Regions from separate parts of the Klebsiella sp. PL-2018 genome, predicted to be linked through region 4. Evidence: predicted binding sites of a transcription regulator. Region 4 holds the regulator's gene; each other region holds the start of a gene.
The links. The regulator Fur, encoded in region 4, represses iron uptake genes when iron is present. The targets are predictions, from matches to a motif close to ATAATAATGAGAACNACTATCAA.
Positions count from the first base shown of each region.

Region 1: a site for Fur is predicted at 1,391-1,413, ahead of MKleb_RS19795 (Nramp family divalent metal transporter). Genes of this name have one in related genera too.
Region 2: a site for Fur is predicted at 1,683-1,705, ahead of ftnA (non-heme ferritin). Genes of this name have one in related genera too.
Region 3: a site for Fur is predicted at 1,428-1,450, ahead of exbB (tol-pal system-associated acyl-CoA thioesterase). Genes of this name have one in related genera too.

Region 1 is NZ_CP077673.1:4,236,185-4,239,558, forward strand. It holds gene MKleb_RS19790 (DUF2502 domain-containing protein) at 1-71, shown strand, start outside; gene MKleb_RS19795 (Nramp family divalent metal transporter) at 114-1,349, opposite strand; gene MKleb_RS19800 (NupC/NupG family nucleoside CNT transporter) at 1,696-2,898, shown strand; gene MKleb_RS19805 (EAL domain-containing protein) at 2,941-3,374, opposite strand, start outside.
Region 2 is NZ_CP077673.1:2,117,642-2,121,015, forward strand. It holds gene tyrP (tyrosine transporter TyrP) at 1-574, opposite strand, end outside; gene MKleb_RS09825 (YecH family metal-binding protein) at 769-1,008, shown strand; gene ftnA (non-heme ferritin) at 1,051-1,548, opposite strand; gene MKleb_RS09835 (RpiB/LacA/LacB family sugar-phosphate isomerase) at 1,971-2,609, shown strand; gene MKleb_RS09840 (MFS transporter) at 2,662-3,374, opposite strand, start outside.
Region 3 is NZ_CP077673.1:5,054,941-5,058,314, reverse strand. It holds gene metC (cystathionine beta-lyase) at 73-1,260, opposite strand; gene exbB (tol-pal system-associated acyl-CoA thioesterase) at 1,512-2,243, shown strand; gene exbD (TonB system transport protein ExbD) at 2,250-2,675, shown strand; gene MKleb_RS23800 (TIGR00645 family protein) at 2,818-3,312, shown strand.
Region 4 is NZ_CP077673.1:1,699,244-1,702,617, reverse strand. It holds gene ybfF (esterase) at 1-372, shown strand, start outside; gene ybfE (LexA regulated protein) at 506-799, shown strand; gene fldA (flavodoxin FldA) at 949-1,479, shown strand; gene fur (ferric iron uptake transcriptional regulator) at 1,771-2,223, shown strand; gene tcuR (tricarballylate utilization LysR family transcriptional regulator TcuR) at 2,353-3,279, shown strand.

The sequences.
Region 1 (3,374 bases), 2.5 Mb from region 4:
GCGATGACCGACGCGGCGGCTGGGGGCGTGGGCCAGGCGGCGGACGCGGACATGGCCACGGGCATCATTAATCGCAAAAGGGAGCCATTCGGCTCCCTTTTTCATCGTCACGCTTAACTGAATATCGTTCCAATAATCAGCCAGCCGTTAAGCAGCACAACGACCGCAACTATCCCCCACCCCAGCAGTTTTACCCACCGGGAATTGACCAGGTCGCCCATTAACCGGGAATCGCTGGTGAATATCAGCAGCGGCACCAGCGCGAGGGCGATACCAAAGCTCAGCAATACCTGGCTCATCACCAGAATACGCGTGGGATCCAGCCCCATTAAAATGACGATAAACGACGGCAGCATGGTGATCGCCCGGCGAAACCACAGCGGGATATGAAAGCGGATAAAGCCCTGCATTACCACCTGCCCTGCCAGGGTTCCCACAACCGTGGAGGATAAACCCGCCGCTATCAGGCTCAGACCAAAGATGGTAGCTGCCGCGTGGCTCAGTAAGGGCTCCAGCGTCAGATAGGCCTGATCGAGGTCGGCAATCCCGGTGTGGCCGTTAAAGTGGAAGGCGGCGGCGGCGGTCGCCATCATGGCCAGGTTAACAAAACCCGCGATGGTCATGGCAATGGCGACATCCCAGCGCGTGGCGTTATAGCGCTCTTTGCGCGTCCCCCCGTGCAGGTGCTGAGTGAGCGATGAGTGTAAGTAGATAACATGCGGCATGATGGTCGCCCCCAATACCCCGGCGGCAAGAAACACCGCTTCGCTGGTCGGCAGTGAAGGCACGATCATCCCTTTCGCCAGGGGTGCCAGCGCGGGCTGGGAGAAGATAAGCTCAACGACATACGCTGCGGCGACAAACAGCAGCAGCCCGCCTATCACTTTTTCCAGCGGCTTTTGACCGCGACGCTGCAGCATCAGAATCAGGAACGTCGCAATTCCGGTCAATACAGCGCCCTGAAGCAATGACACGCCGAGCACCAGCTTAAATCCGATAGCCGCGCCAATAAACTCGGCAAGATCGGTCGCCATAGCGATAATTTCGGCCTGCACCCAGTAGAACCACACCACAGGACGCGGGTAGTGGTCGCGAATTTGCTCCGCCAGATTTTTACCGGTGGCGATGCCCAGCTTCGCCGACATCACCTGAATCAGCATCGCCATCAGGTTAGCCCATACCACCACCCACAGCAGCTGGTAGCCAAAGCTGGCGCCGGCCTGAATGTTGGTGGCGAAGTTACCCGGATCGATATAGCCAATGGCAGCAATGAACGCCGGCCCCATCAGGGCGAGCTTAATCTTGCGCGCTGCGCGACCGCTGCTATTCTCAACGCGACTGTTGGTCATTTTCTGCCTCTGGAAATATAGCCTTTGCTATGTTTCATGCTATCAAAATGCGAATGATTATCAAGTTCATTTGGAGCGATGATAATGATTGCTGTGATAGGGGAGAACGATAGCGGGTTGGCAACGGAAAACCGGGGAACTGATAAACGCTTTTAATTAATCACCAGAATAGTACAACTGAGCAACTTTTAAAACCTTTACGTAACATAACAAAAATGCATGGTTGATCACTATTTTTGCCATTAGTCACATATCCTTGCAATAGTGTGTGCTGGCTCTCGTTTTCTTTGCGCTTGTTACATAGAATGTGCACAGAAATTTAACCTGCCTCATATTTGGAGCAAATATGGACCGCGTCCTGCACTTTATTCTCGCGATCGTAGTGGTGGCCATTCTGGCCCTGTTGGTCAGCCACAACCGTAAGCAGATTCGTATTCGTTATGTCGTTCAGCTGCTTGTCATTGAAGTGCTGCTGGCCTGGTTCTTCCTGAACTCTGACATTGGTCTGGGTTTTGTGAAGGGCTTCTCCGAGATGTTTGAAAAACTTCTCGGTTTCGCCAACGAAGGGACAAACTTCGTCTTCGGCAACATGAACGACAAAGGCCTGGCGTTCTTCTTCCTGAAGGTTTTGTGCCCGATCGTCTTTATTTCTGCGCTGATTGGTATTTTGCAGCATATTCGTATTCTGCCTATCGTCATTCGCGCGATTGGTACCGTGCTGTCCAAAATCAACGGCATGGGCAAGCTGGAATCCTTTAACGCTGTCAGCTCGCTGATTCTGGGCCAGTCCGAAAACTTCATCGCCTATAAAGATATTCTTGGCAAGATGTCCCGCAACCGCATGTACACCATGGCGGCGACCGCGATGTCTACGGTATCCATGTCTATCGTGGGCGCGTACATGACCATGCTGCAGCCGAAATATGTAGTTGCGGCGCTGGTACTGAACATGTTCAGCACCTTTATCGTGCTGTCGCTGATTAACCCGTATCGCGTTGACGAAAGCGAAGAAAATCTGCAGATGTCTAACCTGCATGAAGGGCAGAGCTTCTTCGAGATGCTGGGTGAATACATCCTGGCGGGCTTTAAAGTGGCGATTATCGTGGCCGCCATGCTGATTGGTTTTATCGCGCTGATTTCCGCGCTGAACGCCCTGTTCGCCACCGTCACCGGCTGGTTCGGCTATAGCATCTCCTTCCAGGGGATCCTCGGCTACATCTTCTATCCGGTTGCGTGGGTGATGGGCGTACCGGCAGGTGAAGCGCTGCAGGTAGGAAGTATTATGGCCACCAAGCTGGTTTCTAACGAATTCGTCGCCATGATGGATCTGCAGAAAGTTGCCGCCACGCTCTCTCCGCGTGCGGAAGGCATCATCTCTATCTTCCTGGTCTCCTTCGCCAACTTCTCTTCTATCGGTATCATCGCCGGCGCGATTAAAGGCCTGAACGAAGAGCAAGGTAACGTGGTTTCCCGCTTCGGCCTGAAGCTGGTGTACGGTTCTACGCTGGTGAGCGTGCTCTCTGCGTCTATCGCCGCGCTGGTACTGTAATTCGTCAGCGTTATCGCGAAAGCCGGGCAAGTCCCGGCTTTTTCATGCCCGCAGTTCGCTCAACGGCAGCGGCTTACCAACCAGATACCCCTGGAGATAATCGACGCCTAACTCGAGAAGCTTTTCCCGCTGCTCCGGCGTTTCAACGTATTCCGCCACCACTTTCATCTTCTTAACCTTAGCCATTTCAATAATGGATTTGACCATAATGGCGTCCAGCGGATCGGTCTCGATATCACGCACGAAGCAGCCGTCAATTTTCAGGATATCGGCCCGCAGGCTTTTCAGACGCTCGTAGTTTGCGTAGCCGGTACCAAAGTCATCAATCGCTATACCGCAACCGAAATCTCGCAGCAGCTGGATGTTATGCATGCTGGTCTCGACATCGGAAAACGCCTGCTCTTCGGTAACTTCAATCGTTATCGCCTCCGCCGACAGGTTATAGCGTTTAAACAGCGCGATGATTTGCGCCGCGC
Region 2 (3,374 bases), 420 kb from region 4:
TAAAAATCACCGGAATCGCTGACAGAGCCAGTCCCTGCTGTAGCGGCAGCGTCAGTAAATTTACCTGGTGAATATGCGGCAGCAGCAGAGCCAGCATAATGGCGAGAAAGATAATTTTTGCGCTGAACAGAAAGCGGTTAAAAAGATCGACCAGCGAGGTTCCGATACACACTACCGTCCCGCCGATCCCGGTAAAAATCAGGACGCCTGCCGCAGGAGGCAGTCGCCAGTCCAGCCACTGGTTGAGGCTGGAGGCCAGCAGCTCGCCGGCGCCGCTAATATAGGCGGCGGTGAGAGCGTACAGCAGAAACAGCATGCAAAAACCGGTAGCCCACTGCCCGTAGCGGCCGAGATAGCGCGCGGCCAGCGACCCCAGTCCCATATCAGCCGGCACGTGCTGATACACTTCCAGCAGCAATAAGGCGGTATAACACATCAGCGCCCACAGCGTTATCAGCAAACCAAACGTTACGCCGAAACCCACGCCCGCCGAGGCCAGCGGCATCGCTAACATCCCTGCGCCGATTGTAGTGCCGGCAACGATTAAAATACTACCCAGAGTGCGGTTCTTCACGCTTTTCTCTATCCATTACGGAATACACAATTAATTATGCCGCGCAGAGTATGTGAAATCAGTGAGTTCGTCAAATGAGGGTTACAGGGGGTGTAATGATAACTTTACGATGCCAGAGGTTTGCGCGAAAGCTGCGCTGGCGCAAGAATCCGCCGCCCTGGCTGGTTTATTCTTCGGCCTTTACGGGAGGGGTTATGCCATCGATTCATGGTCACGAAGTGCTGCAAATGATGATTTCATCAGGCGAGTCTTACACTGTTGCTACGCTGGAAGCGGCGATTATCGACCGTTTTGGGAAAGAGGTTCGATTCCATACCTGCTCGGCGGAAAATCTGAGCGCGGCGGAGCTGGTGGCGTTTTTGCAGAAAAAAGGCAAATTTATTGCCGCTGAGGAAGGATTTAATACGCACGAAAGTAAAATTTGCCGCCATTAATACTCATACGGCAGCGAACGCCGGGCGTCGCTGCCGTAATGATTAATTTTGTGTGTCGAGCGTTGCCAGCTCTTTATCAATAAAGTACAGGCCTTCACCGCTTTTACCGGCAAGGGTCAATTTATCAATAACGGATTTAAACAGTTTCTCTTCTTCGTGCTGCTCAGCAACGTACCACTGCAGGAAATTAAATGTTGGATAATCCTGGCTGGTCATTGCCGCATGGGCCAGTTCGTTAATTTTCTGCGTAATCAGCTGTTCATGTTCGTAGGTGACGCGAAATAGCTCATCCAGGGACGCATATTCGGCGAAAGGTGAGGCGATAGCCGTGATGCAGGGCAGGCTGCCGGTATCGGTCAGATAGTCGAACAGGCGCTGCATATGGGTCATTTCTTCCTGCGCGTGGCGACGCAAAAACGCGGCGGCGCCTTCAAAACTGTGGTAGCTGCACCAGGCGCTCATTTGCTGATAAAGCAGAGAGGAATAAAGTTCGAGATTCATCTGCGCATTCAGCTTGTCGATCATTTCAGTTTTTAGCATCAGGCTGCTCCGGAAAATAGAATTAAGGATTATTGTGCGCTCACTATAATTTGTTATTAATTTATTTGCAAAAAGTAAATTAATAAAATCATTTATTAATAATGCAAATGGGAATAACACGCATTGGCGATTTAAAAATAATGAGAATGGTTTTAATTTAATATTCTATGCGAAAAATCGTTGAGCCTAATTTAGCGGTGAAAATAGACCCGCCCGATGGCCGCGGCGGGATTAGCCTGACGCGGGTAAGGGTGGGGGGATGCCGCACCAGCCGGGGGCGGAAGTCAAAAGTGTGAGGTGAGATGCAATTTATAAAACAACTTTTCATAAAATTTGAAAGTATGTTCGTAAGGTAGTATTGTTCATAGCAACGCTAACGAACTATCGCGGGAGTGCCCGCAGAGCATTCAGGAGAGTAAAGCATGAAAATCGCACTGATGATGGAAAACAGCCAGGCGAACAAAAACGCCATCATCCTCAATGAGTTAAACGCCGTTGCTGAAGAAAAAGGCTTCCCGGTTTACAACGTCGGTATGAGCGATGAAAACGATCATCATCTGACCTATATTCATCTGGGGATCATGGCCAGTATCCTGCTGAATTCGAAAGCGGTGGACTTTGTGGTGACCGGCTGCGGTACCGGGCAGGGCGCGCTGATGTCGCTGAATATTCACCCTGGCGTGGTATGCGGCTACTGTATCGACCCTGCTGATGCCTTCCTGTTTGCGCAGATCAACAACGGTAACGCGCTTTCTCTGCCGTTTGCGAAGGGTTTTGGCTGGGGCGCAGAGCTGAACGTACGCTTTATCTTTGAAAAAGCTTTTACCGGCCGCAACGGCGAAGGTTATCCGCCGGAGCGTAAAGAGCCTCAGGTGCGTAACGCCGGGATCCTGAACGCGGTTAAAGCGGCCGTGGTTAAGGAAAACAATCTGGATACGCTGCGCGCGATCGATCCGGAGCTGGTGAAAACCGCCGTTTCTGGCCCTCGTTTCCAGCAGTGCTTCTTTGAGAACTGCCAGGATAAAGAGATCGAAGCGTTTGTGCGCCAGATCGTCGGTTAATATCCCGTCATGATGAGATGCTAAAGGCCAGCGCTGCTGGCCTTTTCTTTGGCTACTTCTTTTTGTTCGATACGCTGCTACCCGCCTCTTTGGCCAGATGCAGGCTATCAATCATGCCGACCAGGCAAATCACCGCGATAAAAATAAACGACAGGCGGAAGCTGATGCCCGGCAGGTGAGAAAGCGTAAACCATTCGCTGAACGTTTCCCCAAGACGAATGCCTATCGCGCCGAGCGTGATGCCCAGCCCCACGGCCAGCTGTGACGCGGTGCTGAACAGGGTATTGGCGTAGCTCATTTGCGCGGAAGGCACATCGGCAAACGCGAGCGTGCTGATGCCGGTAAACTGGATAGAGCGGAAGACCCCGCCGAGATAGAGAATCACAAAGATCAGCCAAACCGGCGTTTGCGGCGTTAAAAAAGCGCAGGCCAGCAGCGACAAAACGTTTAATGCGCCGTTAATCAGCAGCAGGCGGCGAAAGCCCAGCCAGCGGATCAGCGGCGTTGTGAGGGGCTTGATGGTTAAGTTGCCGACGAACACGGCCAGCACCAGCAGCCCCGAGTGGAAGGGGTCCATACCAAATCCGACCTGGAAAAGCAGCGGCAGCAGAAACGGCACGGCGCTAATGGAGGCGCGGAACAGGGAACCGCCGTACATGGTGACCCGGAAGGTGGGGATCTTGAGCGCATCAAGGCGCACCATCGGCCACCTGGTGCGGCGGAAGTGCCGCAGCGCGAAGAGCATGCAGCCCAGGCCCAACGCCA
Region 3 (3,374 bases), 2.5 Mb from region 4:
CTTGATCCCGGGCGCAACTAAAGCGGCCGTTTTTCTAAAAAACGTCCGCTATTGTTGCCACTGACCGTCACTTTACACGATACGCGCGAAGCCCGCCGCTAAATCATCCAGCAGATCGGTAACATTTTCTAACCCGATATGAAGGCGAATCAGCGTGCCGCTGAAATCAACTTCAGCATCAGGACGGATTGCGGCAATGTGTTCCGGCTGGTTGGCTAAAATCAGCGATTCAAAGCCGCCCCAGGAGTAGGCCATGCTGAACAAGCTGAAGTGGTCCAGATAAGCGGAGAGTTCGGCGTCGGTCAGGCGTTTATTGAGCACGAAAGAGAACAGACCGCTGCTGCCGGTGAAGTCGCGCTTCCAGTACTCATGGCCTTTGCTGCCGGGCAGGGCGGGATGATTCACGCGCGCCACCTGCGGATGCTGCGCCAGCCATTCGGCAATCTGCAGGCTGCTTTCATGGTGCTGACGCAGGCGTACCGCTAAGGTGCGCAGGCCGCGGCTGGTCATATAGGCGGTATCGGCATCCACCATTTGCCCCATCAGATAGGCGTTTTCGCGCAGCTGCGCCCAGCAGCGCTCATTGGACACGGCGGTACCCACCATCGCGTCGGAATGGCCGATCAGATATTTGGTGCCGGCCTGAATGGAGATATCGATACCAAACTCCAGCGCTTTAAACAGCACGCCCGCCGCCCAGGTGTTGTCGATCATAATGATGGCTTCGGGAGCGACGCGACGTACCGCCGCGACGATCGCCGGAACATCATGGACTTCCATGGTGATGGAGCCGGGGGATTCGAGGAACACCACGCGGGTGTTCGGCTGCACCAGACGAGCGATATCGCCGCCGATGAGCGGGTCGAACCAGCCGGTGGTGACGCCGAGTTTGGCGAGAATTTTCGTACAGAAATCCTGGGTAGGCTCATAGGCGGTGTTGGTCACCAGAATATGGTCGCCCTGCTCGACGAACGCCAGAATGGTATTCGCGACCGCCGCCGCGCCGCAGGGGAAGAGGGCGCAGCCGGCGCCGCCTTCCAGCTCGCACATTGCTTCCTGCAGGGAGAAATGGGTCAGCGTCCCGCGACGCCCGTAGAACAGCTCGCCTTTGGCGCGGTTGCGCGTCGCGTGCTTTTTCGCTTCGACGGTGTCGAAAACCAGCGATGAGGCGCGCTGAATGACGCTGTTTACCGAGCCCAGGGTGTATTTTTTGCTGCGCCCGGCGTGAACCAGCGCAGTATCAAGATGTTTATCAGCCATGTTCAGATAACCTGTTTTTATACGTCTGGACGTCTAAACTAACATGAATGCCCGTTGATGTACCGGGTCGCGGCGGATACAGGTAAAAATTTTATCAACGGCGGGGTCAGCAACTTTTTTACTGCGTAAGCGCAAGGAAAATAAACGTGATTTGCTGCACAGTGTAAATACTAATGAGAACCACTATCAATTCGATGTCGTTTTGATATTATTGTGCGCAGATTTTGTGATTTACGTCCTGGAGATACAGTGTGGGTAATAATTTGATGCAGGCGGATCTCTCCGTTTGGGGTATGTATCATCATGCCGATATTGTCGTTAAGGTAGTGATGATCGGCCTGATTCTGGCGTCGGTCGTTACATGGGCTATCTTTTTCGGCAAAGGCGCAGAAATCCTGGCCAGCAAGCGCCGCCTCAAGCGCGAACAGCAGCTGGTTGCTGAAGCACGCTCTCTCGACCAGGCCAGCGATATCGCTAACGGTTTCGATGCGAAAAGCCTGACCTCGCAGCTGATCAACGAAGCGCAAAATGAGCTTGAGCTTTCCGCGGGTTCTGAAGATAACGAAGGCATTAAAGAGCGTACCGGTTTCCGACTGGAGCGTCGCGTGGCGGCGGTAGGTCGTTACATGGGACGCGGCAACGGTTATCTGGCGACCATCGGCGCGATTTCCCCGTTCGTCGGCCTGTTTGGTACCGTCTGGGGCATCATGAACAGCTTTATCGGGATTGCCCAGACCCAGACCACTAACCTGGCGGTGGTTGCTCCGGGTATCGCGGAAGCGCTGCTGGCCACGGCAATTGGCCTGTTCGCTGCGATTCCGGCGGTGGTCATCTACAACATTTTTGCCCGCATGATCGCCAGCTACAAAGCGTCCCTTGGCGATGTCGCCGCCCAGGTTCTGCTGCTGCAAAGCCGCGACCTGGACCTGAGCGCCAGCGGCGTTAAGCCGGTACGTACCGCCCAGAAACTACGCGTAGGTTAATGCTTTATGGCGATGCATTTTAACGAAAACCTCGATGATAACGGCGAAATGCACGACATCAACGTGACGCCGTTTATCGACGTCATGCTGGTGCTGTTAATCATCTTTATGGTGGCGGCGCCGCTGGCTACCGTCGACGTGAAGGTGAATCTGCCTGCTTCCTCCAGCCAGCCGCAGCCGCGTCCGGAAAAGCCGATCTATCTGTCGGTGAAGGCGGATAAAACCATGTTCCTCGGCAATGACCCCATTACCGACGAGAGCATGATCGCCTCGCTGGATGCGCTGACCGAAGGCAAGAAAGACACCACCGTCTTCTTCCGCGCGGATAAAACCGTGGACTACGAGACGATGATGAAGGTTATGGATACCCTGCACCAGGCGGGCTATCTGAAGATTGGCCTGGTGGGCGAAGAAACCGTCAAAGCGAAGTAACCTCTCTCCACCCATCTTCTCAGGCTGGCCTTGCGCCAGCCTTTTTTATCTCCTCGAATCGCTCTCTTGTTGGACGCCTGTTGCTATAACGTTGCCCTGTTGCGGTATAATGGCGGCCGTTTATGTTAACTGACAGGATCTTATGGAACGCTTTCTGGAAAATGCTATGTACGCCTCGCGCTGGCTGCTGGCGCCGGTTTATTTTGGCCTTTCGCTCGGTTTGATTGCGCTGACGATCAAATTTTTTCAGGAGATCTTCCACATACTGCCGCATATTTTCAGCGTCAGTGAGTCGGATATGATTCTGACCCTGCTGTCGCTGGTGGATATGACCCTGGTGGGCGGTCTGCTGGTGATGGTGATGTTCTCCGGCTATGAAAATTTTGTTTCCCAGCTGGATATCAACGAGGGCAAGGAGAAGCTCAGCTGGCTGGGCAAAATGGACGCCACTTCGCTGAAAAATAAGGTTGCCGCCTCCATCGTGGCGATCTCTTCCATTCATCTGCTGCGGGTGTTTATGGATGCGAAAAACGTCCCGGACAATAAGCTGATGTGGTACGTCATCATCCACCTGACCTTTGTGCTGTCGGCCTTTGTGATGGGCTACCTCGATCGTCTGACCAAAGTGAAACACTGATCCCTCCTCTCCCGGCGGTGTTGGCCGCTGGGCTTTTTACTCCCCGTTTCTGCTTTTCTCCG
Region 4 (3,374 bases):
ACCGACGCGGGGGCCGCTACGCGTCAGCAGGCGGCGACGGTCATGCGCCAGCACCTTAACGAAGAGGGCGTGATTCAGTTTCTGTTAAAATCTTTCGTGGACGGCCAGTGGCGGTTTAACGTACCGGTGCTGTGGGAGCAGTACGATAATATCGTCGGCTGGCAAACCGTTCCGCCCTGGCCGCATCCGGCGCTGTTTATTCCGGGCGGCAACTCCCCCTACGTCACCGATGCCTACCGCGAGACTTTATTAGCTCAGTTTCCCCAGGCGCGCGCGCACGTTATCGCCGGCGCCGGGCACTGGGTGCATGCAGAAAAACCGGAGGCCGTTATCCGCGCGATCCGTCGTTATTTGACCTCTATCGCCGCGTAACTGCCTAAAATATACTCGACCGCGCGGCTTAATGCCCGCGGCCGTTGGCGCAGCCCGTCGCCTGATGTATTATGGCGCGCTGTCTGCATCGGCTATGCCCGATAGCTTGTTTCCCCCGAAGTCACTCTGAATCATGGCAAAAGAACAAACGGACCGTACGACATTAGATTTGTTCGCAACTGAGCGTCGGCCGGGTAGACCGAAAACGAATCCGCTTTCGCGCGATGAACAGCTGCGCATCAACAAACGCAATCAGCTTAAACGCGATAAGAGTCGCGGTCTGAAGCGCGTGGAGCTAAAGCTCAATGCCGATGCTGTCGATGCGCTTAATGAGCTGGCCGAAGCCCGTAACATGAACCGCAGCGATCTCATCGAAGAGATGCTGATGAACCAGCTGGCAGCCCTGCGCGACCAGGATAAAGCCTAAAACCCTCAAAAAATAAGCTTTCGTGTAGCAGAGTGTGCAGTTGGGCGTGATTGCTGTTTCCGCGCCCTTCTCAGTTCTGCTATCATTGCCCCTATCTGCGGGCATTACGCCACTACCACATCATTAAGTTTCAAGAGGTTATTTTACTCATGGCAATCATCGGCATCTTTTTTGGCAGCGACACCGGCAACACCGAAAATATTGCAAAAATGATCCAAAAGCAGCTTGGTAAAGACGTTGCTGATGTTCACGACATTGCCAAAAGCAGCAAAGAGGATCTGGAAGCTCACGATATCCTGCTGCTCGGCATTCCCACCTGGTACTACGGCGAAGCCCAGTGCGACTGGGACGATTTTTTCCCGACGCTGGAAGAGATCGATTTCAATGGCAAACTGGTGGCTCTGTTTGGCTGTGGCGATCAGGAGGACTATGCTGAATACTTCTGTGATGCACTGGGGACTATCCGCGATATCATCGAACCGCGCGGCGCAACTATCGTTGGCCATTGGCCGACCGCCGGCTACCATTTTGAAGCCTCTAAAGGCCTGGCCGATGACGATCACTTTGTTGGCCTGGCCATTGACGAAGACCGTCAGCCTGAGCTGACTAACGAACGCGTGGAAAAATGGGTAAAACAGATTTCTGAAGAACTGCACCTCGAAGAAATCAAGAATGCCTGAGTCTGAACGGCGTAATCATCAGGTTTCGCCGAATTGATAGATAAAAGCAATCAAAGTTATAGCTACAAGTTTTTAACTTTTAATCACATATCTGTACAATGTCCTCTGATTTAACGGGGTCGCGTGAAGCACTTTGTAGCGAGTGCCTCGTTTTTGACAGCATACAAGGCCCGATGCTTGCAGTTTTCATTTCACCATGGCAGTTCTATAATGAGACGCATTACATCGGGTGATTCTCTGTATTACTTCCGCTGAAGGAAGTAGATCGTTTAGCAACAGGACAGATTCCGCATGACTGACAACAATACCGCATTAAAGAAAGCTGGCCTGAAAGTGACGCTTCCGAGATTAAAAATCCTGGAAGTGCTGCAAGGACCGGATAACCATCATGTCAGTGCGGAAGACTTATACAAACGCCTGATTGATATGGGTGAAGAGATTGGCCTGGCCACCGTCTACCGCGTACTGAACCAGTTCGACGACGCCGGCATCGTCACCCGTCATAATTTCGAAGGCGGTAAATCCGTTTTTGAACTGACGCAGCAGCATCATCACGATCACCTGATTTGCCTCGACTGCGGCAAAGTGATCGAATTTAGCGATGATTCCATCGAAGCGCGCCAGCGTGAAATTGCCGCAAGGCACGGTATTCGCCTGACTAACCACAGCCTGTACCTGTACGGCCACTGCGCAGAAGGCGACTGCCGCGAAGATGAACATGCCCACGACGCGGCAGAGAAATAATCACCGCATCGTATACCGCCAAAAGCCAACCTGAAGGTTGGCTTTTTTTTGCCCGGAATCTGCCGCCTCTTTCTCTCGCGCTGCAATACGTTTACTGTCAGTGCATCCTGACGTGTACGGAGAGTCGACATGGAGCTTCGCCAGCTACGCTATTTTGTGCGCATTATTGAAACCGGCAGTATGGGCCGCGCCGCGCTTGACCTGGATATCGGCGTCTCCGCGCTTAGCCAACAGATGGCGCGCCTCGAGAACGAACTCGCCATTCGCCTGCTGCAGCGGACGTCTCGCGGCGTAATGCCGACCAGCGCCGGCCTCGCCTTCTACTCCCAGGCGCAGCTCGCGCTGCGTCACGCCGATGATGCGGTTCTCGCCGCGCGCGAGGCGCGCCTTTCCGGCCACGTCAGCGTCGGTATGGCCCCCAGCACCGCCTCCGTTCTCGGGGTGCCTTTTATTCACGCGATGCGCGAAAGCTATGCCGACGTCCGCCTGCATTTGGTCGAGAGCCTCTCCGGTAACCTTGAACGCATGATCAACACCCGCCAGCTTGACTTAGCTATCGTGTTCCAGAAGGAGAAGCTTGTGCGCTGGAGCGCCAGACCTATTCTCGAAGAGCGTCTGTTTCTGATTGGCACCCATGACGTGCTCTCTCCCCTTCCCGAAGCGAGCATCTCGCCTGGCCAGCTGGCCGCTATCCCGCTGATTATGCCAAGCCTGGGGCATGGACTGCGCGGCAGGCTGGAGGCGATCTGCCAGGAGCATGCCCTGAGCGTCGATGTGGTGGCTGAAATCGACGGCCTGGCCCTGCTGATGCGCGCCGTCCGCGACGGGCTCGGCGCCACTTTGCAGCCGGGGGCGGCAATTTCCCATCTCGACAGCGAGTCCCTGAGAGTGATCGGCGTCGACAATCCGATACTCAGTCGACCTAATTTTCTCGTCAGCCTTTCCGATGATGAGCTGACTCCGGCAGGCCTTGCGGCCCGCGTAATACTGGCGAAAGTCATGCGTCAGCTGGTTGAGTCGGGTCGCTGGCCCGGCGCCAGCCTTTACGCAAACTAAACCCCCCTTTAGCAATACGCCATAGCGTCCAGCCGGCCGTAACGCATACATTTCCATTACAAATTTAACAATCAAGCAAAGCGTAATGGAGCCAT